Regions from separate parts of the Streptomyces sp. NPDC006296 genome, predicted to be linked through region 3. Evidence: predicted binding sites of a transcription regulator. Region 3 holds the regulator's gene; each other region holds the start of a gene.
What was found. The regulator HrcA, encoded in region 3, represses chaperone genes, less so after heat shock. The targets are predictions, from matches to a motif close to TTNGCACTCNGNNNNNCNGAGTGCNAA.
Positions count from the first base shown of each region.

Region 1: a site for HrcA is predicted at 5,734-5,760, ahead of groES (co-chaperone GroES). Genes of this name have one in related genera too.
Region 2: a site for HrcA is predicted at 5,468-5,494, ahead of groL (chaperonin GroEL). Genes of this name have one in related genera too.

Region 1 covers NZ_JBEXRT010000040.1:24,598-34,649, reverse strand. The annotation lists gene ABZ172_RS24335 (response regulator transcription factor) at 1-10, opposite strand, end outside; gene ABZ172_RS24330 (WhiB family transcriptional regulator) at 444-773, shown strand; gene ABZ172_RS24325 (LysR family transcriptional regulator) at 856-1,746, opposite strand; gene ABZ172_RS24320 (MOSC domain-containing protein) at 1,829-2,503, shown strand; gene ABZ172_RS24315 (SDR family oxidoreductase) at 2,568-3,341, shown strand; gene groL (chaperonin GroEL) at 3,547-5,172, opposite strand; gene groES (co-chaperone GroES) at 5,271-5,579, opposite strand; gene ABZ172_RS24300 (polysaccharide deacetylase family protein) at 6,103-7,041, opposite strand; gene ABZ172_RS24295 (methyltransferase domain-containing protein) at 7,132-8,355, shown strand; gene ABZ172_RS24290 (hypothetical protein) at 8,356-8,994, opposite strand; gene ABZ172_RS24285 (DUF1876 domain-containing protein) at 9,079-9,351, opposite strand; gene ABZ172_RS24280 (VOC family protein) at 9,442-9,906, opposite strand; gene ABZ172_RS24275 (hypothetical protein) at 10,032-10,052, opposite strand, start outside.
Region 2 covers NZ_JBEXRT010000016.1:129,189-139,240, reverse strand. The annotation lists gene ABZ172_RS14160 (NAD(P)-dependent alcohol dehydrogenase) at 1-833, opposite strand, end outside; gene ABZ172_RS14155 (helix-turn-helix domain-containing protein) at 893-1,531, shown strand; gene ABZ172_RS14150 (hypothetical protein) at 2,041-2,955, shown strand; gene ABZ172_RS14145 (DinB family protein) at 2,986-3,495, opposite strand; gene groL (chaperonin GroEL) at 3,684-5,306, opposite strand; gene ABZ172_RS14135 (cold-shock protein) at 5,660-5,866, opposite strand; gene ABZ172_RS14130 (MoaD/ThiS family protein) at 6,313-6,588, opposite strand; gene thrC (threonine synthase) at 6,617-7,915, opposite strand; SAM riboswitch class I at 7,934-8,061, opposite strand; gene ABZ172_RS14120 (glucosyl-3-phosphoglycerate synthase) at 8,215-9,165, shown strand; gene ABZ172_RS14115 (trehalose-6-phosphate synthase) at 9,235-10,052, shown strand, end outside.
Region 3 covers NZ_JBEXRT010000031.1:74,552-84,603, reverse strand. The annotation lists gene ABZ172_RS21570 (nitronate monooxygenase) at 1-898, opposite strand, end outside; gene dnaJ (molecular chaperone DnaJ) at 1,053-2,192, opposite strand; gene hrcA (heat-inducible transcriptional repressor HrcA) at 2,193-3,209, opposite strand; gene ABZ172_RS21555 (MBL fold metallo-hydrolase) at 3,374-4,096, shown strand; gene ABZ172_RS21550 (DUF3097 domain-containing protein) at 4,122-4,940, shown strand; gene hemW (radical SAM family heme chaperone HemW) at 5,177-6,409, opposite strand; gene ABZ172_RS21540 (SpoIIE family protein phosphatase) at 6,421-8,370, opposite strand; gene ABZ172_RS21535 (AMP-binding protein) at 8,680-10,052, opposite strand, start outside.

The DNA.
Region 1 (10,052 bases), on a different contig from region 3:
CGGATGTCATGACCGTCCTCCGCAGCTGATGCGCGTCACCTTGAGCCTCCAGGCTGATACAAGTCGTCACCTGTGCGGTCGACCCCCTCGGACATCTGCCCGAGCTCGTTCTGCGTCAACCGCCTCCCCCTCATCAACGACGGTCACTCGAAAGAGTTACGGGCCGAAGCATCCGGTTCGGCACTCTAAGTGAGGGGTCGTTCACGGAGGAGAGCGACACGGGATCGTTCACCCGTCAATCGATCTTCCACTCTTCGACCTGCCCCATTTAGCGGGTTTTCTTCCCTTTTGGTGGCGTCTATGGCTAGATTCGCCATCAGTCATATTTACATCTACTAAGACCGTAGATGTACCGTCGGGACTCAGGTCACCGTCGAGCAGTGACGAGCGGCGACGGCCGACATGCCGTTTCCGAACCAGCAAGGGTTTCGAGGGGACACGCAATGGCAGATTTCTCCCGCCTTCCAGGACCCAACGCGGACCTGTGGGACTGGCAGCTGCTGGCAGCCTGCCGCGGGGTCGACAGTTCGCTCTTCTTCCACCCCGAAGGCGAGCGCGGAGCGGCCAGGAGCGCCCGTGAGACCTCGGCGAAAGAGGTCTGCATGCGCTGCCCGGTGCGCGCCGAGTGCGCGGCGCACGCGCTCGCGGTCCGGGAGCCCTACGGCGTCTGGGGCGGCCTGACCGAGGACGAGCGCGAGGAGCTCATGGGCCGCGCCCGCAACCGTCTGATCTCCGCCCACTCGGGACCGCCGCAGGAGTCCGGCCGCACCTGACGCCCCGGACGGACCGTCTGACGCAGAAACGTTCCTCCACTGCGGACGCCCCGCCGCCGTACTCGCACCGGGTGCGGCGGGGTCAGCGCGTGGCGGCCAGGGACAGCTGGTCCAGGGTGGCCGCCACCGCGGGGACCCGGGCGAGGTCGGGCAGGGTGAGGGCGACGACCTCACGTTCCACGGCGGGCTCCACCGTCACGGTGCGCGCCCCCTTGGGGCGTACCGATTCGAGAGCCAGGCCGGGCAGGACGGCGACGCCGAGCCCGGCGCCCACGAGTCCGATCACCGCCGGGTAGTCGTCGGTGGCGAAGTCGATCCGGGGGGTGAAGCCGGAGGTCGCGCAGACCTCCACCAGCTGGCGCCTGCAGCGCGGGCAGCCGGCGATCCAGGGTTCGTCGGCGAGTTCCCCGATGCCCACCGCGTCCTTGTCCGCCAGCCGGTGCCCCTCGGGCACCAGGCCGATCAGCCGGTCCCTGAGCAGCGGGCGCACGACCAGGTCGTCCCATTCGCCGGTGACCGTGCCGTAGCGGAAGGCGAGGGCGATGTCGCAGTCGCCGTCGCGCAGCATCTCCACCGAACGCGGCGGTTCCGCCTCGACGAGGGAGACCTGGGTGCCGGGGTGCGCGGCGCGGAGGGCGGCGAGGGCGCCGGGCACCAGGGTGGAGCTGCCGCTGGGGAAGGACACCAGCCGGACCCGGCCGGCCCGCAGTCCGGCGATCGCGGCGACCTCCTCCTCGGCGGCGGTGAGTCCGGCGAGGATGCCGGAGGCGTGCCGCACCAGCGCCTCACCCGCCTGGGTGAGGCGCATCTCGCGGCCGGTGCGGATCAGCAGCGGGGTGCCCGCCGAGGTCTCCAGTGCCTTCATCTGCTGGCTGACGGCGGGCTGGGTGCAGCCGAGCTCGCGGGCGGCGGCGGAGAAGGAACCGGTGGTGGCCACGGCGCGCAGGACACGGAGATGACGGGCTTCGATCACCCTTCAACCATAAGGGACGCTTGCAGAATCAGCCGAATAATCATGAGCACCTTTGAGAACCGCGCGGCTAACCTGACTGTTCATGAAGGTGCTCACCGTGAATCTCGGCCGTCCCACCCCCTCCGCGCACTCCGACGCGGCCGACGGCCTCACCGGGATCGGCAAGCAGCCGTCCGACGCCCCGGTGCGGGTGGACGACCCGGGCCCGAAGGGCACCGGCGGCAGCGGTCTGGCCGGTGACGCGGTGTGCGACCTGCGCCACCACGGCGGTACCGACCAGGCGGTGTACGCGTACGCCCGTGAGGAGCTGGACGCCTGGGAGGAGCGGCTCGGCCGTCCCCTGCCCAACGGCGCGTTCGGCGAGAACCTCACGACGCTCGGGATCGAGGTGAGCCGCGCACGGATCGGGGAGCGCTGGCGGATCGGCGACGCGCTGGTCCTGGAGGTCACGGCGGGCCGCATCCCCTGCCGTACGTTCGCCGGGCACCTGGGCGAGCGGGGCTGGGTGAAGCGGTTCACGCGCGAGGGGGCGACGGGCGCGTACCTCCGGGTGATCGAGCCGGGCACGATCCGCTCCGGGGATCCGGTCGAGGTGGTGCACGTGCCGGGCCACGACATCACCGCGGCCCTGGAGTTCCGGGCGACGACCACGGAGCGGGAGCTGCTGCCCCGGCTGCTCGACGCGGGGGACGCGCTGCACACGGAGACGCTGCGGGCGGCGCGGGCGTGGGTGGAGAAGCGGGGGCTCTCCTCCTGAGGGTCTTCCGCCCGGGATGTGTGCGGGTCGGTACCCCGTTCGGGCGGACGCTAACGTGCCGCCTATGACGACTGCACTGATTACGGGCGCGACGGCGGGGATCGGGGCCGCCTTCGCACGGCGGCTCGCGGGTGACGGGCACAATCTGGTGCTGGCTGCCCGCGACACCGAGCGGCTGCGGGCCCAGGCCACGGAGCTGCACGACCGGCACGGCATCGAGGCCGAGGTGCTGACGGCCGACCTGTCCACGGATGCCGGGATCGAAGCGGTCGCCGCCCGGCTGACGGACCGGGTGAGCCCGGTCGACCTGCTGGTCAACAACGCCGGCTTCGGGAACAAGGGCCGCTATCTGGACGTGTCCGTCGCCGACGAGCTGACGATGCTGAAGGTGCACTGCGAGGCGGTGCTGCGACTGACCTCGGCCGCGGCGGGCTCGATGCGGGAGCGCGGGCGCGGCGGGGTGGTCAACGTGGCCTCGGTCGCCGCCTTCCTGCCGCGCGGGACGTACGGGGCGTCGAAGGCGTGGGTCGTGCAGTTCACCCAGGGCGCGGCGAAGGACCTGGCGGGTACGGGAGTGCGGCTGATGGCGCTGTGCCCCGGCTTCGTACGGACCGAGTTCCACGAGCGGGCCGGCATGGGGACGGGCAACATCCCGGACTGGATGTGGCTCGACGCGGACAAGCTGGTGGCCGCGGCCCTGGAGGACCTGGCCCGGGGCAGGTCCGTGTCGATCCCGGACCCGCGCTACAAGGCGCTGATGGGCCTGGTGAAGCTGACGCCCCGCAGCCTGCTCGGCGGTGTCACCACCCGCGCGGGCCGGACGTACGGTCCCGAGTAGGCCGGACCGGGGCGCCCGCGACGCTGTGGGCTGCACGGACCCGGGCGACCCGCGGCACCCGCGGGCCGCGCGCTTCGCCCCGCCCCCGCGCGGAAGGGGCCGAGGCTCACCGGTCCGCGCCCGGCGCGGCGGTCCCCCGGAGAACACCGAGGCCCGGTGCCCCCGCGACGGGGGTACCGGGCCTCGGTGCTGCGTGCCGGGCGTACTAGTGGGAGTGGCCGTGGCCGCCGTGGGCGGCGTCGGCCTCTTCCTCGGCCGGCTTCTCGACGACCAGGGTCTCGGTCGTGAGCAGCAGCGACGCGATGGACGCGGCGTTCTCCAGGGCGGAGCGGGTGACCTTGACCGGGTCGATGACGCCGGCCTTCACCAGGTCGCCGTACTCACCGGTCGCGGCGTTGAAGCCCTGACCCTTGTCGAGGTCGGAGACCTTCGAGGTGATGACGTAGCCCTCGAGGCCCGCGTTCTCGGCGATCCAGCGGAGCGGCTCGACGGCGGCGCGGCGCACGACCGCGACACCCGTGGCCTCGTCGCCGGTCTTGCCGAGGTTTCCGTCCAGCACCTTGACGGCGTGCACCAGAGCGGAGCCACCACCGGAGACGATGCCCTCCTCGACCGCGGCGCGGGTCGCGGAGATGGCGTCCTCCAGACGGTGCTTCTTCTCCTTGAGCTCCACCTCGGTGGCGGCACCGACACGGATCACGCACACGCCGCCGGCCAGCTTCGCGAGGCGCTCCTGGAGCTTCTCGCGGTCCCAGTCGGAGTCCGTGGCGTCGATCTCGGCCTTGATCTGGTTGACGCGGCCCTTGACGTCGGCGGAGTCGCCGCCGCCGTCGACGATGGTCGTGTCGTCCTTGGAGACGGTGACGCGGCGGGCCGTGCCGAGCACGTCCAGACCGGCCTGGTCGAGCTTGAGGCCGACCTCCTCGGCGATGACGGTCGCACCGGTGAGGGTGGCGATGTCACCGAGCATGGCCTTGCGGCGGTCGCCGAAGCCCGGAGCCTTCACCGCGACGGCGTTGAAGGTGCCGCGGATCTTGTTGACGACGAGGGTGGAGAGCGCCTCGCCCTCGACGTCCTCGGCGATGATCAGCAGCGGCTTGGAGCTGCCGGCCTGGATGACCTTCTCCAGGAGCGGGAGCAGCTCCTGGATGGAGCCGATCTTGCCCTGGTGGATCAGGATGTACGGGTCGTCGAGGACGGCCTCCATACGCTCCTGGTCGGTCACCATGTACGGGGACAGGTACCCCTTGTCGAAGGCCATGCCCTCGGTGAACTCGAGGTCCAGGCCGAAGGTGTTGGACTCCTCGACGGTGATGACACCGTCCTTGCCGACCTTGTCCATCGCGTCCGCGATGAGCTCGCCGACCTGCGGGTCCTGCGCGGAGAGCGCGGCCACGGCGGCGATGTCGGCCTTGTCGTCGATCGGGCGGGCGGTCGCGAGGAGGTCCTCGGACACGGCCTTCACGGCGGCGTCGATGCCCTTCTTCAGGGCGGCCGGGGACGCGCCCGCAGCGACGTTGCGCAGGCCTTCGCGTACGAGGGCCTGGGCGAGCACGGTGGCGGTGGTGGTGCCGTCACCCGCCACGTCGTTGGTCTTGGTCGCCACCTCCTTCACCAGCTGGGCACCGAGGTTCTCGTACGGGTCGTCGAGCTCGACCTCGCGCGCGATGGTGACACCGTCGTTGGTGATGGTGGGGGCGCCGAACTTCTTGTCGATGACGACGTTGCGGCCCTTCGGGCCGATCGTCACCTTCACCGTGTCGGCAAGCTTGTTGACGCCGCGCTCAAGGGCGCGACGGGCGTCCTCGTCGAACTTCAGAATCTTCGCCATGGGCTGAGCTGTCCTCTCAAACGAACTGCGCCCCTCGCCGCCCGGCTAGTTATTTCGCAGGGGGCCAGGGGCGCAGAACAGAAGCAAACGTGGGTGAACTACTTCTCGACGATCGCGAGAACGTCGCGCGCCGAGAGGACGAGGTACTCCTCGCCGTTGTACTTCACCTCGGTGCCGCCGTACTTGCTGTACAGCACGACGTCGCCGGTCTTGACGTCGAGCGGAAGGCGCTCGCCGTTCTCGAAGCGGCCCGGGCCCACGGCCAGGACGACGCCCTCCTGGGGCTTCTCCTTGGCGGTGTCCGGAATGACCAGGCCGGAAGCCGTGGTCTGCTCGGCGTCGAGCGGCTGGACCACAATGCGGTCCTCGAGCGGCTTGATCGCAACCTTGGAGCTGGTGGTCGACACGATCCGGTCTCCCCCTTCGGAGATCTCACGGGGTTTAACAGTCTGTGGGTGGCGACCAGGTCGATCCGTCGTCGCGGGTGCCGGACCTGCCCTGTCGCACAGTGGTGCTGGCACTCTCCCTCGGGGAGTGCCAGCACTGAGACTATGACCGCGATTAGCACTCGGTCAAGCGGAGTGCCAATTCACCACCCTCGCGTGGCGTCGCGGGACCGGCGCACGCCCGGTCAACGCGGGAGAGGGCCGCGGCGTTCCGGCCCGGACGAGGAGAACGGCCCGGACCGGACGGCGGACCGCGGGAGGCCCGGTCGGCACCGGGGGACGGACGGCGCGAGGGGCCGAGGGCCGCGCGGACGCACCGGAAGGCGTGGGCGGCACAAGGGACCGAGGGCGGCGCGGGCGGCGCCGCAGGGCTCGGGAGCGGCACCGGGGAGTACGGGCCGGGCGGCGCCGTCAGCGGCCGACGGCGGCGCGGGCCGAGCGGACGCCCCGTCACGAGGTCCGCGCCCGCGCCGCCGCGGACCCGTCAGACGTAGTCCTCCAGCCTGGCCACGGCGTACCCCTTGTCCGTGACGGTCTTCATGACGCGGCGGATCATGTCCGCCATGGACCCCTTCCAGTCCTCCTCGCCCCGGAAGTGGGTGAGGATGATGTCACCGGGGTGCAGGTCCTGGTCCCACTCGCGCCACTCCATGTGGTCCGGGAAGGCCTCGGCCGCCCAGAGGGGGACGGCCTTGATGCCGCAGGACCGGGCGACGCGCAGGGTGTCGCCGTTGTAGTTGCCGTACGGCGGCCGCAGGAGGGTGGGGCGCTTCCCGAAGTGCTTCTGGATCTTGTCCTGTTCGCCGCAGATCTCCCGCCGCTGCTCCTCCTTCGAGAGCCCCGGGAGGTACCGGTGGTTCAGCGTGTGGTTGTTGAGGGTGACCCCCCTCTCCTGCATGTCCTTGAAGTAGCCGTAGTCGTCACTGACCACGTAGTCGCTGAGGAAGGCGCTGTACGGGATCTTCAGCTCGGTCATCATCCGCAGCAGCTCGGGGTCCTTCTCCGCCCCGTCGTCCATCGTCAGGAAGACGATGCGCTCCTTGGTGGGCACGGTGGTGAAGACCGGCGGCAGCGTCTCCCCGCCCTCCACCTCGAATCCCTTGCGGGTGGTGATCCGCGGCTTCACGGCGGGCGGCGCGGGGGCGGTGAGCGGCACCTTCGCCAGCCCCCACTTCCGCGCGACGGCGACGCGGGCGGCCAGCTCCCGCTTGAGCCGCCGGGCCTCGGCCTCGGCCGCGGCGGGCGCCTTCCCGGCGGCGGCTCCCGGCTGCCCGGCGGCCGGTTCCGGAGGGCTTCCGGCCCCTTCGTCCGCACCGTCGGCGCACCCGGAGGCGACCGCTCCGATCATCAGGGCGACGAGGACCGCAGAGACCGTTCTGTGCGGTCTCGCCGTTCTTTTGTGTTTTTGTCTTACTAGCTGCATGGCGCCGCATCCTGCCACCGCGGCACGGGCCGCCGACCGCGACACCTCCGGGGGGCCGGGTGCGTCGCCCGGCTGGCTCACAATGGATCCGTGAACGCTCTTCCCCCCGCCGACCGGACCGGTCCCGCCGGTCCGCTCGCCGACTTCGCCTCCCTGCGCACCCCCGAGGGCGCCGCGCTCCTGGACGAGCTGCGCGACCACGACCCGGCCCGGGAACTGGCGACCGCGACCCGGCTGCGCCGCACCCATCCCGCCGCCCTGGTGTCGGCGGCCCTCGGCCAGGCGCGGCTGCGGCAGCGCGCGGTGGCGAAGTTCGGGGCGGAGGACGCGTACCGCATGTTCTTCACCCCGAACGGCGTGGAGCAGGCCACCCGCAGCTCCGTCGCCGGCCACCGTGCCGGGCGGTTCGCGGCGCTCGGTGTACGGAGCGTGGCCGACCTGTGCTGCGGTATCGGCGGCGACGCGATCGCCCTGGCCCGGGCGGGCATCTCGGTGCTGGCCGTGGACCGCGACCCGCTCACCGCGCAGGTGGCCCGTGCCAACGCCGAGGCGCTGGGTCTCCAGGACCGCGTCGAGGTGCGGTGCGCCGATGTCACCGGGATCGACACCTCCCCGTACGACGCCGTCTTCGTCGACCCGGCGCGGCGCGGCGGGCGGGGCAGGATCTTCGACCCCGAGGCCTACTCGCCGCCGCTCTCCTGGGCGACCGGGGCCGCGCTGGCGGCGCCGCGCGCCGCGCTGAAGATCGCCCCCGGTGTCCCGCACGAGGCGATCGCGCCGCAGGCCGAGGCCGAGTGGATCTCGGACGGCGGCGACGTGAAGGAGGCCGTGCTGTGGTTCGGCGAGGGCTTCACACCCGGAGCGTTCCGGGCGACGCTGCTGCCGTCCGGCACGACCCTCGTCTCCGGGGGCCGGCCGCCCGCCCCGCCGGTCGGTCCCGTGGGCCGGTATCTGTACGAGCCGGACGGCGCCGTCATCCGCGCCCATCTGGTGGCCCGGATCGCGGAGGCGTGCGGCGGGCGGCTGATCGACGAGACGATCGCGTACGTCACGAGTGAGCGGGAGTACGCCTCGGACGCCGTCTCCGGCTACGAGATCACCGATCAGCTGCCCTTCAACACGAAGAAGCTGAAGGCGCTGCTGAGGGAGCGCCGGGTGGGGGTCCTGACCGTCAAGAAGCGCGGCTCGGCGGTCGAACCCGAGGAGCTGCGGCGCAGGATGAAGCTCCAGGGACCGCACGCGGCCACGGTGTTCCTGACCCGGGTGGCCGGGGCCCCGACGATGCTGATCGGGCAGCCGGTCGCACGGCCCTGATCAGGCGTCCACCGCGGCCGGCGCCCCGGCGAGCACCCGGAGCACCCAGCGGCGGTGGGCGAACGCCTTGACGAGGCCGGTCAGTCCGGTCAGCCACGCGAGGAATCCGAGCCCCATCAGCAGGGCCACCAGACCGTACGTCTGCTCGCCGGCCCGGGCGGTCGCCGGGACGGCGACACAGGCGAACAGGCCCACCGCGCAGAGCGGGAACGAGGTCAGCAGCCAGGCGAGGCTCGCCCGCGGCCTGCGCAGCGGAGCGTCCCACGCCGGATCGCGGTCCAGACCGCCCCACGCCACGAGCAGCCGGTGGATCCGCAGGTCCCGGGCCGCGCCGACGGCGAGGAGGACGACGGCGGGGACGAGCAGTGCGGCGCCGCCCGCGAGGCAGAAGACGCCCGGGATCGCGTCGAACGCGCCGAGGGCGTCCTCGAACATGAGCCAGGCGGCTCCCACCAGGGACCAGCCGAACGCGGCGGTACCCGCCCACATCCACAGGATCCCGAGCCGTGCGGGCCCGATGAACCCCGTGACCAGTTCACCGAGCACCACCGCCCGGTCCCTCAGCAGGGCGTCCCGGTCGGGCCAGGAACGTATTCCGACGGGCGGGGGCGGCGGCGGGAGCGGTGAACTGCTGGGCATGGCTCCGAGGTTACCGAGCCCGCACCCCGCTCCCCCGCGCCGCCCCGGCCCCACGGCGGGCTCGCGGTGGCCCGGCGGTGCGGGTCAGGTCAGCGGGTAGGACGTCCGGCCCGCCGCCTCGTCGATCTCGTCGTGCGCCTTGGTGAGCAGCCTCATCGCCAGTTCGTTGAGCGCACGGGCCCCGGCGATCTCCTCGCCCACCCGTGGCTGCTGCGCGTCGGTGGGGTGACGGCTGGCGTAGCCGTGCGCCCGCACCTCGGTCCCGTCGCTCAGCCGCACCATCGCGGCGGCACGGGTCCGGTGGCTGTCCTCCTCGAACTCCAGCTCGACATGCCATCCGACGGTGGTCTCCATCATGACGGTCACCTCCCGGGATCTCCTGTCTCCAGGGTGCGCCCGTCGCCCCGCCCGCGCACGGCGTGCGGCACGCGCCGTGCGGGGTTCGGGTCAGGCGTCCAGCAGGGCCTGCACGTCCAGCTTCCGCATCCCCGTCATCACCTTCATCGCCCGGTCCGCCCGGGCCCGGTCGGGGCCGCCGAGCAGCTCGGGCAGGGCGCGCGGGACGATCTGCCAGGACAGGCCGTACCGGTCCTTCAGCCACCCGCACATGCTCTCCTCACCGCCCTCGGTGAGCCGCTCCCACAGCCGGTCGACCTCCGCCTGGTCCACGCAGTCCACACTGAGCGAGACCGCTTCGCTGAACCGGAACTGGGGGCCGCCGTTGAGACCGAGGTACTCCTGGCCCGCGAGGACGAACTCCACCGTCAGGACGGTGCCGGTCTCCCCCGGCGCGGCGTCCGTGGTGCGGGTGACCTCGACGATGCGGGAGTCGCCGCCGAAGACGGACACGTAGAACTCCGCGGCCTCCCGGGCCTGGCCGTCGAACCACAGACAGGGCCTGATCTTCTGCATGGTCTCTCTCCTCCACTCGGCGCGCCGCTCCGCGGGACGCTGTGCAAGGTAGACCCCGGCAGGACCCGGAACTCATCGGGACACGCGCACACCGGCCCGGGGTTCCGGGAGGCGCCCGGTCCGGATCAGCCGCCCGCCGGACCGAG
Region 2 (10,052 bases), on a different contig from region 3:
GCGTATGCGGCGAGCCGGGCGAGGAGGTCGTGCCTCGGGTTGCCACTGAAGAAGCGGACGCGGCGCGGGCCGTGGGCGGTGGAGGCGAGCAGGTAGGCGAGGCTCGCGGCCGGGTGGTCGATGTCGAAGGCGATCGAGACCATGCGTCCGCCGGGGGCCAGGAGCCTGCGGAAGGAGCGGTGTTCGGTGCCGACGGTGTCCAGGACCACGTCGAAGGGGCCCAGGTCCTCCGGCCCGGTGGTCCGGTAGTCGAAGGCCTCGTCCGCCCCGAGTTCCCGTACGAAGTCGAGGTTCTTCCCTCCGGCGAGGCCGGTCACCCGCGCCCCCAGCGCCTTGCCGAGCTGGACGGCGACGCTGCCGATCCCGCCGGCGGCGCCGCGCACGAGCAGGCGCTCGCCCGCCTTCAGCCGGGCCTTGGTCTCCAGAGCGGTGAGGGCGGTCGTCCCGGCGGGCAGTGACGCGGCTTCGACGAGCGAGAGGTTCGCCGGGGCGTAGGAGAGTCGTCGGGGCCGGACCGCGACGTACTCGGCGGCGCTTCCGAAGGTGCGCCCCAGCAGTCCCCACACCCGGTCGCCCTCACGCAGCCCCTTCACGGCGCCGTCGACGCGGGCGACCTCGCCGGCGAAGTCCATCCCCGTGCGCAGCGGGAAGCGGCTGCCCGTCACCAGGCGGACGCGTCCGGCCCGGCCGTACAGCTCGCCGCCGTTGACGCTGAGCGCGTGGACACGGACCAACACCTCGCCCTGTTGGAGTTCCGGGACGGGGACCCGGCCTTCGTAGAGCACTTCGGGAGGGCCGTAGCTGTCGTGGAGCGCCGCTCGCATATCGTCCATACGTCCCACGCTAAACGGGTAAGTGGACGGCACCCTCCATGTGGACCGAAGTGAGAAACATGCCTGATCAGACCTATCGGAAAGCCCCCGAGTCACTGCGTTCCGACGCCCGGGAGAACCGCGAGCGCATCCTCGCCGCGGCCCGCGAGGCGTACGCCCTCCAGGGGATCGACGTGCCCATGGCAGCGATCGCCCGGCGTGCGAAGGTCGGGGTCGCGACGCTCTACCGGCGGTTCCCGACGCGTGCCGCCCTGGTGTCCGAGGCCTTCTCCGAACAGCTCGCCCACTGCGTCGCACTCCTCGACGAGGGGCTGAACGACCCCGACCCCTGGCACGGTTTCTGCTCGGTCGTCGAGCAGGTCTGCATGATGCAGGCGACCGAGCGGGGCTTCACCGAGGCGTTCCTGTCGCAGTTCCCCGACCACGCCGGGTACGCGGAGGGGCGCCGCCGCGCCGAGGAGGGCCTCGCCCTGCTGGTCCGGCGGGCCAAGGACTGCGGACGCCTGCGCCAGGACTTCGACGTACGCGACATCACGCTGCTGATGCTCGCCAACTGCGGTGCCGGCGCGGGAGCGGGTGCCGACGCGCCCGCCGCGACCCGGCGGCTGGTCGCCTACCTCCTCCAGTCCTTCCGCGCCGAGACGGCAGCCCCGCTGCCGCCTCCCGCACCGCTCGGACTCGACCGGATCCCCGCGTAGGGTCCGCACCTCCGCACGCTGTGGCGCGGGTCACATCGGACCCGTGTCACAGATCGGGGGCGCGCGTGCGTCACGTGGCCGTCATCAGGAAGCAGCAGCGGAAGGCGGACACCATGAACACGCACCGGACGCCGGCAACGGCCCCCACCAGAGGCGGACGCGCCGGCGCCGGCGCCGGCCGGCCCGGCCGGGCAGCGGCACCGTGGTCGCCGCGGGCAGCGGGCTGACAGGCGCCGAGCCGGCGGCCCCTCACGAGGGCGCGGGGAGACCGGGACCTCGTGTGCGGCACCCGAGGCTCAAGCCCTGGACTCCGAGCGCTCTTCAGAGGATCGGGTGGAGGGCCTCTTCCCGCCCACCCACCCTCCCCACCAGCGAACTTGACTGTTTGTGACCGAGTTGCGACAGGGCGTCGCCACGCTCTAGCGTGCCCGACAGCAGGCGACCCCCGCCGGTGCGCGAACACCTGACAGGGGTCTGACCACTCGATCGTGAAACAGAAAGGCGATCTGATGGCTGTCGAGCAGTTTAGTGCCGCCCCCCGCGCCCCGTACGAGCCCACACACCCCAGGGCGAACCCCGGTTACGGAAAGCGTTCCGCCCCGGACCAGCTCCCGCGGAGCGCCCGCGACTTCTCCCGTCTGCCGCCCCGCGAAGCCGCCGTCGCCTCCTACATCGACCGGCTGCCGGACGGCTCCGACATCTCCGTCAAGACACTGGCCAAGTGGCTGCCGTACGGCCAGTGCGCGCTGCGCACCGCGCTCAACCGGCTTCAGGCCGCCGGACATCTGCGCCGGGGCAGCGAGTGCGTCGCCACCGACGAGGTCATGCTCTGGGTGACCCGGACGTTCTTCTCGCGCACCGCGCGGGACGACGCCTGGTGGGCGGCCTTCGCCCGGGGTGACGCGCCCCCGGAGACACGGCGGCCGACGCGGTCCCGGGCCTTCGTCCTGCTGGCCGCCCTCGGTCGCACCGCGCCGTCGCTGAGTCTGTCGGCGGCGGACTGCCTGCGTCTGCAACCGCTGGTGGACGCCTGGTTCGAGCGGGGCGCCACCGAGGACGAGACCCTGCGCGCCCTGACCCACGGGCTGCCCGCCACCGTGCACCACGCCGCGTCCCTCGTACGCCGCAGGCTCGTGGACAAACTGCCTCCGGAGCGCTTCGCACCCCGGCCGCCGGCCGTCGTGCTGCGGACCCTGGAGTGCGCCGACTGCCGTGCGCCGGGAAGCGCCGAGGCGCTGCGCGGAGGGCTCTGCGGGAGGTGCCGGGGCGAGGACACGGGCATCGCCGCCCGTCCGCCCGGCACGGTTCCCACCGACGGTGTGCGGGACCGGATGGCGACCGTCCGGGCGGGCCTCGTCCCCCGCTCCGAACGCACCGACCGGGCGCGGGGCATCACACGGGAGGGCGGCTCCGGCCCGCGCTGACGCCCCCGGGCCGTCCGCCGCCGGGTGCGCTCAGGCGCCCACCGTCCCGTCGACGCCCTCCCGGAGCAGGTCGGCGTGGCCGTTGTGGCGGCCGTACTCCAGCAGCACGTGCACCATCACCATGCGCAGCGAGACCTCGTGCCCCCAGCGCGGCTGGAGTCCGGTCAGATCCAGCGAGTCCGCCTGCCGCTCGATCCGCCGCGCGTGCTCCACCTCGGCCTCCCAGGCGCCGAACGCCTCCGCCCGCGTGGAGGCGCTCGCGTCGTACGCCGCCTGGAAGTCGATCCGGTCCGACCAGACCATCGGCGCCTCGTGGTCCTCGAACACCCGCCGGAACCAGGCGCGTTCGACCTCGGCCATGTGGCGCACCAGGCCGAGGAGGGAGAGCGTCGAGGGAGGCATCGACCGCTGCCGCAGCTGCTCGTCGTCCAGCCCCTCGCACTTCATGGCGAGGGTGGCCCGGTGGTAGTCGAGGAACGCCCGCAGCGTCTCCCGTTCGCCGCCTGCCACGGGCGGACCCGTGCGGGGATCGTCGGTCATCGGTGGTGCTCCTTCTCGGTGTGGACGGGCGGTCAGTATCCGGCACCCGCCTTCGGGCCCCGCCGGGGAGGCCGGCCGGCGCGGGCGGGGACAGCACGACGTCGGCCCCCGGGATTCCTCCCGGGGGCCGACGTCGCACGGATACTGCGGGTACTGCGGGGTCCTGCCTGGAACGACCGATCCGAGGATCAGAAGTCCATGTCACCGCCCGGCATGCCGCCCGGAGCGGCCGCGGAGGCCTTCTCCGGCTTGTCGGCGATGACGGCCTCGGTGGTGAGGAAGAGCGCCGCGATGGACGAGGCGTTCTGCAGGGCGGAGCGCGTGACCTTCGCCGGGTCGATGATGCCCTCGGCGATCATGTCGACGTACTCGCCGGTCGCGGCGTTGAGGCCGTGACCGATCGGCAGGTTGCGCACCTTCTCGACGATGACGCCGCCCTCGAGACCACCGTTGACGGCGATCTGCTTGAGCGGGGCCTCCAGCGCGAGCTTGACGGCGTTGGCACCGGTGGCCTCGTCGCCCGTCAGGTCGAGCTTCTCGAAGACGGCCGAGGCCTGGAGCAGAGCCACGCCACCACCGGCGACGATGCCCTCCTCGACGGCGGCCTTGGCGTTGCGCACCGCGTCCTCGATGCGGTGCTTGCGCTCCTTGAGCTCCACCTCGGTGGCGGCGCCGGCCTTGATGACGGCCACGCCGCCGGCCAGCTTCGCGAGGCGCTCCTGGAGCTTCTCGCGGTCGTAGTCCGAGTCGGAGTTCTCGATCTCGGCACGGATCTGCTTGACGCGGCCCTGAACCTGGTCGCTGTCACCGCCGCCGTCGACGATCGTGGTCTCGTCCTTGGTGATGACGACCTTGCGCGCGGTGCCGAGCAGGTCCAGGCCGGCGTTCTCCAGCTTGAGACCGACCTCCTCGGAGATCACGGTGCCACCGGTGAGGATGGCGATGTCGCCGAGCATGGCCTTGCGGCGGTCACCGAAGCCCGGAGCCTTGACGGCGACGGACTTGAAGGTGCCACGGATCTTGTTGACGACCAGCGTCGACAGCGCCTCGCCCTCGACGTCCTCCGCGATGATCAGCAGGGGCTTGCCCGACTGCATGACCTTCTCCAGCAGCGGAAGGAGGTCCTTCACGTTGCTGATCTTGGAGTTGACGATGAGGATGTACGGGTCGTCGAAGGACGACTCCATGCGCTCCATGTCGGTGGCGAAGTACGCCGAGATGTAGCCCTTGTCGAAGCGCATACCCTCGGTGAGCTCCAGCTCCAGACCGAAGGTCTGGGACTCCTCGACGGTGATGACGCCTTCCTTGCCGACCTTGTCCATCGCCTCGGCGATCTTGGCGCCGATCTCGGTGTCGGCGGCGGAGATGGAGGCCGTCGAAGCGATCTGCTCCTTGGTCTCCACGTCCTTCGCCTGCTCCAGCAGAGCGGCGGAGACGGCCTCGACGGCCTTCTCGATGCCACGCTTCAGAGCCATCGGGTTGGCACCCGCGGCGACGTTGCGCAGACCCTCGCGGACGAGCGCCTGGGCGAGAACGGTGGCGGTGGTCGTACCGTCGCCGGCGACGTCGTCCGTCTTCTTGGCGACCTCCTTGACCAGCTCCGCACCGATCTTCTCGTACGGGTCCTCGAGCTCGATCTCCTTGGCGATGGAAACACCATCGTTGGTGATCGTGGGCGCGCCCCACTTCTTCTCGAGGACGACGTTACGGCCCTTGGGGCCGAGGGTGACCTTGACGGCGTCGGCGAGCTGGTTCATCCCGCGCTCGAGACCGCGCCGTGCCTCCTCGTCGAACGCGATGATCTTGGCCATGTGAAGTGGTCCTCCCGGACAGGGGTGGATTTCTCCGGACCGGGAGGCGCCCGCGACGGACGGCCAGCGTGCTGGGTGGTTCCTTGCCCCACCGAGCCTGCGGGCCTCACCGGCCCGGTCCAAGTTCTGTCACTCTCACCTGGAGAGTGCTAAGCCAATGATTAGCACTCGACCCCTTCGAGTGCAAGCGCCTTCGAACAAGGCCGGGGGGTGGCGGACGGGAGCGCGCGCCCCGGAACGGGGCCCGCCGGGGCCGCGCACCCCCGGGGTGCAGACGCACGTGAGGCCCGTCCCCCGGTGGGAGGTACGGGCCTCGCGTGTGTGAGTGGTGTCGTTGGCCGACCGCGCCGAACTCAGCCGACGGCGAGCTTGACCATGTCCGCCTGCGGCCCCTTCTGGCCCTGCGAGATCTCGAATTCAACTCGCTGACCCTCTTCGAGGGTGCGGTACCCGTCCATCTGGATCGCGCTGTAGTGGACGAAAACATCCGCACCACCGTCGACCGCGATGAAGCCGTACCCCTTCTCCGCGTTGAACCACTTGACGGTGCCCTGAGCCATGCCCAACTCCCCTATTACTGGCCCTTGCACGAGCCCGCACTTCGCGGGCCCGGGTCAGAACTCACCCTCCGACAGGAGAGGGTGGCATACGCCGGAACGCGTCGACCGCGGCTGAATGTATCTGCCCAACTGCCCTCTGCAACAGGTCAATCGGACGAGAATTCTGGGCACGGGCCACCGCACGCTTGGGGGGAATTCACGGGATTCCAGGGCAAGTCGGGCCGGGCAAAGGCGACTTATGCCTCAAGGAGTGCACGCACTTTGGCTGCTTCTTGTCGCGGCAGGGGGCGCTCCCGGAGGAGGACGGCGCGGACGGCTGCGGGGACTTCCCCAACTGTACCGTGCTCAACCATGCAGAATGACCCCCTCCGTTTCTCTCACGGAGGGGGTCATCGTGTGTACGCGGTGCGGTCGGCGGCCGAGCGGCCGCACACCGTCCGGGGCCGTCAGCCGCCGGCGACGGCCGGGATGATCGAGACGCCCGCGCCGTCCGGGGTGGCCGCGTCCAGGCCGCCCTCGAAGCGCACGTCGTCGTCGTTGACGTACACGTTGACGAAGCGGCGCAGCTTGCCCTGGTCGTCCAGGACGCGGGCGCCGATGCCCGGGTGGTTCGCCTCCAGCGAGGCGATGACCTCGGAGAGGATCGCGCCCTCGGCCGGGACCTCGGCCTGACCGCCCGTGTAGGTGCGGAGGATGGTGGGGATACGGACCTTGACGCTCATGTGGGTGCCTTCCTTCGGTCTCGGGTGGTCAGTTGGCGGCGGCGAGGCCGGCTTCGCGGAACGCGTCCAGGCTGGGCCGGATCGTCGCCGACAGGCCGGTCGTGGGGGCGACCGCGTCGAGCGTCTTCAGGCCGTCACCGGTGTTCAGGACGACGGTCGTCAGGGACGGGTCGAGCAGACCGGCCTCGATCAGCTTCCGCGTCACCCCGACCGTCACCCCGCCGGCGGTCTCCGCGAAGATGCCCTCGGTGCGGGCCAGCAGCTTGATCGCGTCGACGACCTGCTCGTCGTTCACGTCCTCCACGGCCCCGCCGGTGCGCCGCGCGATGTCCAGCACGTACGGGCCGTCGGCCGGGTTGCCGATCGCCAGGGACTTGGCGATGGTGTCCGGCTTCTGCGGGCGGACCACGTCGTGGCCGGCCTTGAAGGCGGTGGAGACCGGGGAGCAGCCCTCGGCCTGCGCACCGAAGATCTTGTACGGCTTGTCCTCGACGAGACCGAGCTTGATCAGCTCCTGGAGGCCCTTGTCGATCTTCGTGAGCTGCGAGCCGGACGCGATGGGGATGACGAGCTGGTCGGGCAGCCGCCAGCCGAGCTGCTCGCAGATCTCGTACGCCAGGGTCTTGGAACCCTCGCCGTAGTACGGCCGCAGGTTGACGTTGACGAAGCCCCAGCCCTCGCCCAGCGGGTCGCCGATGAGCTCCGAGCAGAAGCGGTTGACGTCGTCGTAGTTGCCGTCGATGCCGACGAGCTCGCCGCCGTACACCGCGGCCATGACGACCTTGCCCTGTTCCAGGTCGTGCGGGATGAACACGCACGAGCGGAAGCCGGCCCGGGCGGCGGCGGCGCCCACCGCACCGGCGAGGTTGCCGGTGGAGGAGCAGGACAGGGTGGTGAACCCGAAGGCGCGGGCGGCCTCGACGGCGATGGCGACGACACGGTCCTTGAAGGAGTGCGTCGGGTTGCCGGAGTCGTCCTTGACGTACAGGCCGCCGGTCACCCCCAGCTCGCGGGCGAGGTTGTCGGCCTTGACCAGCTTGGTGAAACCGGGGTTGATGTTGGGCTTGTCCGCGACGTCGGAGGGGACGGGCAGCAGCGGCGCGTAGCGCCAGATGTTGGCCGGGCCCTCGGCGATGCGCTTCTTCAGCTCTTCGGGGGAGCCGCTCGGCAGGTCGTACGCCACTTCGAGCGGCCCGAAACAGGACGCACAGGCGAAGAGGGGGCCGAGGGCGAAACGCTCACCGCATTCGCGGCAGGAAAGCGCCGCGGCGGGACCGAGATCCACTGCGGGGGAATCGGTGTTCTCTGCGACGGTCTGGACGGCCATGATGGCGGAGGCCCTTTCTCCTCATCTTCCTCGCGACGTATTTCGCCGCAAGACGGAATTGGCACCTTCCCCACCGTGGCCTCACGGCCGGCAGGAGGGTTGCCGGGACTTCAACGGGCCGTTCCCTCAGTCCCTCTGGATGAGCGCTGTGGCACCGGACCATCGATCCGGGCGTTTATGGGCGGACCGACCCCGACATGCGAGGGTCATCCGCGTTGTTCAAGACTGTAACCGAAGCACCGGACGGTTGAGATAGTCGTCCGACCCGCGAGATGGATCACATACAGGGAGTACCGACCGTGCTGGAAGAGGTGGAACGCTGGCTGACCAGGCGTTCCTGGTCTGCTGCCGACCGCCCGCTCGACCGTCTCACGGCCGCCCGGGCGAAGGATCCGCACCGCTCGCGCGTGAGCGTCGTCCTGCCCGCGCTGAACGAGGAGGCGACGGTCGGGGCGATCGTGGCGGAGATCCGGCGCGAGCTGATGGAGAAGACACAGCTCGTCGACGAACTGGTGGTGATCGACTCCGGTTCCACCGACGCCACGGCCGACCTCGCGCGACGGGCCGGCGCCCGGGTCGTGCACCGGGACTCCGTGCTCCCCCGGATACCCGCGCTCCCCGGCAAGGGCGAGGTGCTGTGGCGGTCCCTGCTGGTGACCACCGGGGAGATCGTCTGCTTCGTCGACGCGGACCTGAGGGACTTCTCCGCGGAGTTCGTGTCCGGCATCGTCGGCCCGCTGCTGACCGATCCCCAGGTCCACTTCGTGAAGGCCATGTACGACCGGCCGCTGGGCGACACCGCGGGACAGGGCGGCCGGGTGACGGAGCTGGTGGCCCGCCCGCTGCTCAACCTGCACTGGCCGCTGCTGGCCGGCTTCGTCCAGCCGCTCGGCGGCGAGTACGCGGTGCGGCGCTCGCTGCTGGAGCAGCTCCCCTTCCCCGTCGGGTACGGCGTGGAGCTGGGCCTGCTCGTCGACGCGCTGCACACCGTCGGCCTGGACGCGCTCGCGCAGGTGGACGTCGGTGTGCGCAGGCACCGCCACCAGGACGGCCAGGCCCTCGGCCGGATGGCCGCCGCGATCTACCGCACGGCCCAGCTGCGGCTCTCCCGCGGGGCCCTGGTGCGGCCCGAGATCACCCAGTTCGAGCGCGGCCCCGGCGGCTTCGTCCCGCGCACCCACGCCGTGGACACCGAGGAACGGCCGCCGATGCGGGAGGTGGCCGAGTACGCCGAGCGTGACGCGGCGTGACCGAACACGCGTCCGGGTTCCCGCCCGCTCCACGTTTGGAGGGATACCGGACGGGCTAGGTTCGGGTACATGGTCTCCGCGCACGCTGCCCAGGTCCTCGTCGCGTCCAATCGCGGCCCGGTCTCCTACACACGACGGGACGACGGCACACTCGACTCCAGACGCGGCGGTGGCGGGCTCGTCTCCGGCCTGAGCGCCGTCGACGACAAGCTGTGGGTGTGCGCCGCCCTCAGCGACGGCGACCGCGAGGCCGTCCGGCGCGGGGTGTCCGAGCCGGGCGTCCGGATGCTCGACATCGACGCCGGGGTCCACGCCGACGCCTACAACGGCATCGCGAACTCCGTGCTCTGGTTCGTCCACCACATGATCTACCAGACCCCGGTCGAGCCGGTCTTCGACGCGGAGTTCCGCCGCCAGTGGGCCTCCTACGAGACGTACAACCGCGCGTTCGCCCAGGCCCTGGCCGAGGAGGCGGGCGAGGGCGCCGCGGTCCTGGTGCAGGACTACCACCTCGCCCTGGTCCCCGGCATACTGCGCGAGCTCCGCCCCGACCTGCGGATCGGGCACTTCTCGCACACCCCCTGGGCGCCCGTCGACTACTTCCGGCTGCTGCCCGACGACATCGGCGAGCAGCTGCTCAACGGCATCCTGGGCGCCGACCGCGCCGCGTTCCTGACCCGCCGCTGGGCGGACGCCTTCATCGGCTGCTGCACGGAGATCCTCGGCGGCACCGGCCGCACCCGGATCGGGGTGCACGGACTGGGCGCCGACGCGGACTTCCTGCGCCGCCGCTCGCGCGAGGCGGACGTGGACGCGCGCATGGAGCTCCTCCGGGACCAGGTCGGCGCCGGCCGGCGGACCATCGTGCGGGTGGACCGCACGGAGCT
Region 3 (10,052 bases):
GCCGGTGCACCTGCGGGTAGGCGGCGGGGGCGTACGGCCCGTGCTCCCGCAGGAACCGGTTGACCAGCCCGCGCGCGGGGCGGCCGGAGAACGCCCGGGTCAGGGCCGTCGTCGCGAACAGCGGGTCGGTCAGGGCCTGTTTGTGCAGCGGGTGCGCGCCCGACTCGGGGCAGGGCAGGAACGCCGTGCCGAGCTGGGCGGCGTCGGCGCCGGCCGCCAGGACGGCGGCGATCTGGGAGCCGCGCATCAGCCCGCCGGCCGCGACGACCGGCAGGTCCACCGCCTCGCGGACCTCGGCGAGCAGGGTGAGCAGCCCGGTGCCGTCGAGGGAGGCCCGCGGATCGTCGCGGTGCGTGGACCGGTGGCCGCCGGCCTCGGCGCCCTGGACGCAGAGGGCGCCGGCACCCGCCCGTCCGGCGTCCCGCGCCTCCTCTGCGGAGGTGACCGTGACGACGGTGAGCGTGCCGGCGGCGGCGAAGGCGTCGAGGACCTCGCGGGTGGGGCAGCCGAAGGTGAAGGAGACCACGGGGACCGGGGCGTCCAGGAGGATCGCGACCTTGGCGTCGTAGCCGTCGTCCCCGCCGTCGTCCGGGTCGCCGAGGGGGGTCTCGTACCGGGCCGCCTCGGCGGCGAGCTCGTGGCGGTAGACCTCGACGGCCCCGGGGTCGGCGACGCGGGGCTGGGGCATGAAGAGGTTCACGCCGAAGGGCCGGCCGGTCATCCCGCGGAGCCGTTCGACCTCGTGGTGCATCCCGTCCGCCGTCCGGTAGCCGGCGGCGAGGAAGCCGAGGCCTCCGGCCTCGCCGACGGCGGCGGCGAGCTCCGGTCCGCAGGCGCCTCCCGCCATCGGGGCCTGCACGATCGGGTACCGGCAGAGACCGGTGAACGGCGAGGACATGACCGCATCGTGCCACGTCCGGCGGATCCGGCCGAATCAGCCCCTTCACACGGCGGGCGGGCCGCCCCGGACGCGGCACCGCCCGCCGGTACGGGACCGGCGGGCGGTGCGGTGTCCGGGTCCACGGGACCGGCGGGCGGTGCCGTGGGCGGGGTCAGCGACCGTTGAAGGCGTCCTTCAGGCGGGAGAAGAGGCCCTGCTGTCCCGGCTGGAACTGGCCCGTGGGCCGCTCCTCGCCGCGCAGCTTGGCCAGCTCCCGCAGGAGGCGTTCCTGCTCGGGGTCCATCTTCGTCGGGGTCATGACCTCGACGTGCACGATCAGGTCGCCGCGTCCGCCGCCGCGCAGGTGCGTGATGCCGCGCCCGTGCAGCGGGACCGACTGGCCGGACTGGGTGCCCGGCCTGATGTCGATCTCCTCCAGGCCGTCGAGCGTCTCCAGCGGCACCTGGGTGCCCAGCGCGGCGGCCGTCATCGGGATGGTGACCGTGCAGTGGAGATCGTCGCCGCGGCGCTGGAACACCGCGTGGGCGACCTCGTGGATCTCGACGTACAGGTCACCGGCGGGGCCACCGCCGGGGCCGACCTCGCCCTCCCCGGCGAGCTGGATCCGGGTGCCGTTGTCGACGCCCGCGGGGATCTTCACGGTGAGGGTGCGCCGCGAGCGGATGCGGCCGTCCCCGGCGCACTCGGGGCACGGGGTCGGCACGACCGTGCCGAAGCCCTGGCACTGCGGGCAGGGGCGCGAGGTCATGACCTGGCCGAGGAAGGACCTGGTGACCTGGGAGACCTCACCGCGGCCGCGGCACATGTCACAGGTCTGCGCGGAGGTGCCGGGGGCGGCGCCCTCGCCGCTGCACGTCGTGCAGACGACGGCCGTGTCGACCTGGATGTCCTTGGTCGTGCCGAAGGCCGCCTCGTTGAGGTCGATCTCCAGCCTGATCATGGCGTCCTGGCCGCGGCGGGTCCGCGAACGGGGGCCGCGCTGGGTCGCGTTGCCGAAGAACGCGTCCATGATGTCGCTGAAGTTGCCGAAGCCGCCGGCACCGAAGCCACCGGCACCGCCGCCACCGCCCGACTGGGAGAGCGGGTCTCCGCCGAGGTCGTAGACCTGCTTCTTCTGCGGGTCCGACAGCACCTCGTAGGCGGCGTTGATCTCCTTGAACCGCTCCTGGGTCTTCGGATCGGGATTGACGTCCGGGTGCAGCTCGCGGGCGAGCCTCCGGAACGCCTTCTTGATCTCGTCCTGGGAAGCGTCGCGGCGCACGCCGAGTACGGCGTAGTAGTCCGTGGCCACTTACGACTCCGCCAGGATCTGTCCGACGTAACGTGCCACTGCGCGTACCGCTCCCATCGTTCCGGGGTAGTCCATGCGGGTCGGTCCGACCACGCCGAGTTTGGCGACTGCCTCGTCGCCCGAACCGTAGCCGACCGCGACGACGGACGTGGCGTTGAGGCCCTCGTGGGCGTTCTCGTGCCCGATCCGTACGGTCATGCCCGAATCCGTCGCCTCACCCAGCAGCTTCAGCAGCACGACCTGCTCCTCCAGTGCCTCCAGCACCGGCCGGATCATCACCGGGAAGTCGTGGCCGAAACGGGTGAGGTTGGAGGTGCCGCCGATGATCAGCCGCTCCTCCGTTTCCTCGACCAGAGTCTCCAGGAGGACGGAGAGCACCGTCGAGACGGTCCCCCGGTCCTCGGCCTCGAAGGACTCCGGCAGGTCCTGCACCAGCCGCGGGACGTCCGCGAAGCGGCGTCCCACGACCCGGCTGTTGAGCCGGGCCCGCAGATCGGCCAGCGAGGTGTCGCCGAACGGTGCGGGGCAGTCGATCATACGCTGTTCGACCCGGCCCGTGTCCGTGATCAGCACGAGCATCAGCCGGGCCGGGGCCAGCGACAGGAGCTCCACGTGCCGGACCGTCGACCGGGTCAGCGAGGGGTACTGCACGACGGCGACCTGCCGGGTCAGCTGGGCGAGGAGCCGGACCGTGCGGCCCACGACGTCGTCGAGGTCCACCGCGCCGTCGAGGAAGTTCTGGATGGCCCGGCGCTCCGGCGACGACAGGGGCTTGACGCCCGCGAGCCGGTCGACGAAGAGGCGGTAGCCCTTGTCCGTCGGGATGCGCCCCGCACTGGTGTGCGGCTGGGCGATGAAGCCCTCGTCCTCCAGCACCGCCATGTCGTTGCGGACGGTCGCCGGGGAGACCCCGAGGCTGTGCCGCTCCGTGAGCGCCTTGGAGCCGACGGGCTCCTCGGTGCCGACATAGTCCTGGACGATGGCGCGCAGCACTTCGAGTCTGCGTTCGCTGAGCACCGCGCACACCTCCAGCTGTGGTCCTTCGGCCTCCGCCTGGCACTCTGCGCGTGCGAGTGCCAGCGATCCCCCGGTCAGTGTACGGGGGCGGGGTGGGGCCGGGGCAAGGGCGACCGGCCACGCCGCCCCGGGACCGCGCAGGTCGTTGCCGATAGCGTCGTCGTATGGACGTCTCTTGGGAAGAGTTCGGCTGGGAGCGGCTGGGCCGCGGTACGGGACGGCGGCGCCTGCCCGTCTGGGACGCGACCGCCGCCCTGGTGGCCGGGACGGACGGGGCGCTGCTCTACGACACGGGTGCGACGCTCCGGGAGGGCGTGGAACTGCGCACCCAGGCACAGGCCCTGCTGGGCCGGAGAGTGACGCACATCGCACTGAGCCATCCGCACTTCGACCACGTGCTGGGCACCGCCGCCTTCTCCGGGGCGGAGGTCTACGGGGCGGTCGGCACGGCGGACCTGCTGGCGCACGGGGCCGCGGAGCTGCGCGCGGACGCGGTGCGGCACGGGATGAGCGAGGCGGACGCCACCGCGGCCACGGACGCCCTGGTGGCTCCGCGGCACCAGGTGAGCGGCGAGTGGACGCTCGACCTAGGCGACGGGTTCCAGGTGCTGCTGGCCAACGTGGGCCCCGGGCACAGCGGCCACGACCTGGCGGTGCTGGTGCCGGGCTCCCCCGTGGTGGTGCTCTGCGGCGACCTGGTCGAGGAGTCGGGCGAGCCGCAGGCGGGGCGCGACGCGGTCCCGGCGCGCTGGCCGGCCGCCCTGGACCGGCTGCTGCAACTGGGCGGCGAGGACGCGCTGTACGTGCCGGGGCACGGGGCCGTGGTGGACGCGGCCTTCGTCCGCGCCCAGCGTGACCGGCTGGCCGCGCGCTTCGGCGTGTCGTGACGGGGCGCCCGTCTATCGTCGTGCCATGCGCAGCTACCAGCCGGACCTGACTCCGCCGTGGAAGAGGTCCGCCCCCGCTCCCGAGGTGCCCGCCGAGCCCGACCTGGTGGTCGAGGAGGCCGTCAGCGGCTTCTGCGGTGCGGTGATCCGGTGCGAGAAGACGGCCCAGGGGCCGACGGTCACCCTGGAGGACCGTTTCGGCAAGCACCGGGCCTTCCCCATGGAGCCGCGCGGCTTCCTGCTGGAGGGGAAGGTGGTCACCCTGGTGCGCCCGTCGGGCGGCGGCCCGGTCCGCCCCGCCCGCACCGCCTCCGGTTCGGTGGCGGTCCCCGGGGCGCGGGCCCGGGTGGCGCGCGCGGGCCGGATCTACGTGGAGGGACGGCACGACGCCGAGCTCGTGGAGCGGGTCTGGGGCGACGACCTGCGCATCGAGGGCGTGGTGGTGGAGTACCTGGAGGGCGTCGACGACCTCCCCGCCGTCGTGCGGGAGTTCGCACCGGGACCGGACGCCCGGCTCGGCGTCCTGGTCGACCACCTGGTGCCCGGGTCCAAGGAGTCCCGGATCGCCGCCCAGGTCACCGGCGCCGACGTGCTGGTGGTGGGGCATCCGTACATCGACGTGTGGGAGGCCGTGAAGCCGTCGTCCGTGGGCATCCCCGGATGGCCCTCCGTGCCGCGCGGACAGGACTGGAAGACGGGCGTGTGCCGCGCCCTGGGCTGGCCGGAGAACACCGGCGCGGCCTGGCAGCACATCCTCTCCCGGATCGGCTCCTACAAGGATCTGGAACCGCAACTCCTGGGCCGGGTGGAGGAATTGATCGATTTCGTCACACTTCCCGAGTGATGTCCCGGGAGCTTCGAGGAGGATACGGTACCGATCCCCGTGAACACCTGCGCCGCACACGGACCATCCGTTATTGAGTGATGACGGCAGGACCGCGCTCAGGGGAAGGCACGGGCTGATGACACGCGAAGTGTGGCGGGACAGCGCGGAGAACGAGGCGGCCTCCGCCGTCTTCCACGGCGGCGGGCGACCCCGCAGCGCTCACCCGGGGAGGGCGCCGCGGTGGAGGCGGGACCTCAGTCCACCAGGTCCCGCACCACGGCGTCGGCCAGCAACCGCCCCCGGAGGGTGAGGACCGCGCGTCCCTCGGCGTAGGGCCCGGCCTCCAGCAGCCCGTCGGTCACGGCACGGCCCGCCGCGGCGAGGCCGGCGGGGGCCAGCAGGGACAGCGGGCAGCCCTCGACGAGGCGCAGCTCCAGCAGGATCCGCTCGACCCGCCGGTCCTCGTCCCCGAGCACCTCACGGCCGGCCCCGGGCGAACGGCCCTCGGCGAGGGCCTGCGCGTAGGCGCCGGGGTGCTTGACGTTCCACCAGCGCACCCCGCCGACGTGGCTGTGCGCCCCGGGTCCGGCCCCCCACCAGTCGGCGCCGCGCCAGTACAGCTCGTTGTGCAGGCAGCGGCCCTCCGGCGTGCGGGACCAGTTCGAGACCTCGTACCAGGAGAAGCCCGCCGCGGCCATCGCCTCGTCGGCGATCAGGTACCGGTCGGCGTGGACGTCGTCGTCCGTCATCGGGACCTCGCCCCGGCGGATGCGCTGGGCGAGCCGGGTCCCCTCCTCGACGATCAGCGCGTACGCCGACACGTGGTCGGGTCCGGCCCCGATCGCGGCGTCCAGCGAGGCCCGCCAGTCGTCGTCGGACTCGCCGGGGGTGCCGTAGATCAGGTCGAGGTTGACGTGGTCGAAGCCGGCCGCGCGCGCCTCGGCGACGCAGGCCTCGGGCCTGCCCGGGGTGTGGGTGCGGTCCAGGACCTTCAGGACGTGCTGCCGCGCGCTCTGCATCCCGAAGGAGACGCGGTTGAAGCCGCCCTCCCGGAGCGCCGCGAGATAGGCCGGGTCGACGGATTCCGGATTGGCCTCGGTGGTGATCTCCGCGTCCTCGGCCAGCCCGAACTCGTCCCGGATCGCCGCGAGCATCCGGACGAGGTCGGCCGCGGGCAGCAGCGTCGGCGTACCACCGCCGACGAAGACCGTGCGGACCTGGCGGGGGTCGTCGCCGAGCACCTTCCGGGCCTGCCGGACCTCCTCGGTCAGATGGGCGGCGTAGGTGTCCCGGGAGGCCAGGGCGCCGCCGGAACCGCGCAGCTCGGTCGCGGTGTAGGTGTTGAAGTCGCAGTAGCCGCAGCGGGTGGCGCAGTAGGGCACGTGCAGGTAGAAGCCGAGCGGCCGATCGGCGGCGCCTTCCAGGGCGTGGCGGGGCAGCGCCCCGTCGTCGGGCACGGGCTCACCATCGGGCAGTACGGAAGGCATACCGTCCATTGTCACTCGCCGGCGGAGCTTCCCCGGACAGCCGCCGGCCGGTCCTCGTCGACCTGGATCACGAGCAGGGCCAGGTCGTCGTCCGGCGGGCGCTCGGCGAAGGTGTGGACGGCCCGCTTGATCCGGTCGGCTATCCCGGCGGCCGGAAGGCCCGCGCACCCCTCCAGGACCCGTGCGAGGCCGTCGGCGTCGTCGAACATCACCCGGCCCGAGCGCCGCTCCGTCACCCCGTCGGTCACGCAGAGGAGGCTGTCACCGGGCGCCAGGTCGAAGCTCCGGCTGTCGTACGCCACGTCCTCGACGATGCCGAGCAGCACCTGGGGTTCGGCCGCCGGGCGTACGGACCCGTCGGGCCGCAGCAGCAGCGGCAGCGGGTGGCCGGCGCTCGCCACGGTGCAGCGCACACCGCCGTCCGGGAGCGGCACCAGGTCGCCGTACAGCAGCGAGAGGAAGCGGGACTGGGAGCCGTCCTGGATCTGCTCGCCGCCCTGGAGCTGCTGTCCTCCGGCCGCCGCGACCATGAGCGCGGCGGCCTCGGCGGCCTCCATGGCGTCGTCCAGGAGGAGCCGGTTGAGGCGGTCGAGCACCTCTCCGACGCGGAAGCCCTCGCGGGACAGCAGACGCAGCCAGGGCCGGGCGAGGCCGGTGACGACGGCGGCCTCGGGGCCGCTGCCCTGGACGTCGCCGAGCACGAAGCACCAGCGGCCGCCGGGGCACGGGAAGAGGTCGTAGAAGTCGCCGCCGACCATGCCGTCGTCGCTCGGCTCGTACACCAGGGCGCTGGTGACCCCCGGTATCTCGGCGACCTTGCTGGGCAGCAGACCGCGTTGCAGGATGCGGCTGATGGTGGCCTGCCGGGTGTAGGCGCGGGCGGCGCCCACGGCGAGGCCCACCCGGCGCACGAAGTCGGCGAGGAGGGCGGCCACCTCGTCGGGGATGTTCTCGTCGCCCTCGCGGCCGACGAGGAGGGCGCCGAGTGTGCGCCCGCCCGAGATGATGCGGTGGGCGAGCGCGGCGCCCGTGCCTCCCCCGCGCTCCGGCGCGGCACCGCAGGGCCACGGGATGGGCACCGGGCCGGTTCCGACGCTCCCGGGCAGGCGGAGCGGTTCTTTCTCCAGTGCGGGGCGCAGCAGCGCGGTCCGTGCCTCGTCGCTGTGCCAGACGCCCGCGAGCCGGGGGGCGGCGGCCGGGCCGCCGCTCTCGCTCTCCAGCCAGATCGCGCACCAGTCGGCCAGCCGCGGCACCAGCAGCCGGCCGGCGGTCGAGGCCACCAGGTCCTCGTCGAGCTGGCCCGTGAGGAGGCCGGAGGCCTCGGCGAGAAAGGAGAGCCCGCCGCGTCCCGCCCAGCCCGCGTCGTCGCGCACCGCGCGGCCGGCCGCGGAGGTGAGGACCACGCCGTCGCGTCCGCGGGCGTCGGCGGCGGGCGGGGCGTCGGGCAGTCCGTAGCGGTCGTCGCCCAGGAGGCGGGCCCAGACCGTCTTGAGCCCGGTGCGGTAGGTGATGCCCCACGATTCGGCGAGGGTGGCGACGAGCTGCAGCCCCCGGCCGTACTCGGCGGGGTCGGGCCGGTCGGGCCGGTCGTCGCGCACCGACCGGGCGGGGTGGTGGTCGGTGATCTCCAGCACCAGCGCGGCCGGCTCGGGACCGGCCGGGTCCTCCAGCCGCAGGAGCAGCTCGACGGTCGTGCCCGCGTGCACCACCGCGTTCGTGACCAGCTCGCTGGCCACCGTCAGCGCGTCGTCGGTGAGCCGTTCCCCGAACTCGCCGCCGGAGGGCAGACCGGTGGCCGTCCAGTCGGCGAGTGCGGCCCTGACGAACCTGCGGGCCGCGGCCGACGCCTGCGGGATACCGGGCAGGCTGGTGCGGGCGGCCGGACGCGGATCGCCGCCCTGGCCTGCGACGACGGTGCCGGGACGCTGGACTGTGTCCCGTTGCAGGGGAATGGGCCCCACGGTGCGGCTCCTGAGGGTCTCGCGAAACGCCGCTGACGTATCCCGACAGGGTGACAGACCGGGCGTGCCCATAAGCGCCGAGTGACGGAAGTCGCGCGCGGCGGACGGGGAGGAGCCGGGGCGGACGGGTGCTCCCGCACCCGCCCGCCCCGGCTCCCACGTGCTGCTTCGGCCGTCCCGCCGTACCGGGCCACCGCCACCGTGTGGCCGACGTCTCCCGGAGGCCGGCGCCGGTCCGGCCCGGACCGCCCGGCAACCCCGTACGGACCTCCCGGCCGGGCCCCCTCGCGGACCCGGCCGGAAGCCGTTCTAGGCCTCCCGGGAGCCCGCGTACATGTCGTCGATGAGGTGCTTGTACTCCCGCTCGACGACCGGCCGCTTCAGCTTGAGGCTGGGCGTCAGCTCGCCGTGCTCGATGTCGAGGTCGCGCGGCAGCAGCCGGAACTTCTTGATGGTCTGCCAGCGCTGCAGCCCCTCGTTGAGCCGCTTCACGTAGCCCTCGATGAGCTCCACCGTCCGGGGGGACGCGACCACGTCGGCGTACGGCCTGCCACCCAGCCCGTTCTCCTCCGCCCAGCCGAGGATGGTCGGCTCGTCGAGCGAGATGAGGGCGGTGCAGAAGTTACGGTCGGCGCCGTGCACCAGGATGTTGGAGACGAACGGGCAGACCGCCTTGAACTGCCCCTCGACCTCCGCCGGGGCGATGTACTTGCCGCCGGACGTCTTGATCAGGTCCTTCTTGCGGTCGGTGATGCGCAGGTAGCCGTCCTGGGAGAGCTCGCCGATGTCGCCGGTGTGGAACCAGCCGTCGGACTCCAGCACCTCGGCGGTCTTCTCGGGGAGCCGGTGGTAGCCCTCCATCAGCCCGGGGCCGCGCAGCAGGATCTCGCCGTCGTCCGCGATCCGGACCTCGGTGCCGGGGAGCGGCTTGCCGACGGTCCCGGTGCGGTAGGCCTCGCCCGGGTTGACGAAGGAGGCGGCGCTGGACTCCGTCAGGCCGTAGCCCTCCAGGATGTGGATGCCCGCGCCGGCGAAGAAGAGGCCGATGTCGGGGGCGAGCGCGGCCGAACCGGAGACGCAGGCGCGGAGCCGCCCGCCGAAGGCCTCACGGATCTTCGCGAAGACGAGGGCGTCGGCGGCCTTGTGCTTGGCGCCCAGGGCGAACGGCACGGAGGCCTTGCCGGTGCGCCGGAAGTTGTCCTGCGAGACCGTGGCGTACTCGCGGGCGACCTCGGCCGCCCACTGGAAGACCTTGTACTTGGCGCCTCCGCCGGCCCGCGCCTTGGCCGCGACCCCGTTGTAGACCTTCTCGAAGATGCGGGGCACGGCCGCCATGTAGGTCGGCTGGACCACCGGCAGATTCTCGATGATCTTGTCCACCCGGCCGTCGACGGCCGTGACGTGGCCGACCTCGATCTGGCCGGAGGTGAGCACCTTGCCGAAGACGTGCGCGAGCGGCAGCCAGAGGTACTGGACGTCGTCCGCGGTGATCAGCCCGGTGGCCACGGTCGCCTTCGCCATGTACGACCAGTTGTCGTGCGGCAGCCGGACCCCCTTGGGGCGGCCCGTGGTGCCCGAGGTGTAGATCAGCGTCGCCAGCTGGTCGGGGGTGATCGCGGCGACCCGTTCGGTGACGGCATCGGGGTGCTTCGCCAGGTGCTCGGCGCCCCGGGCCTCGAGGT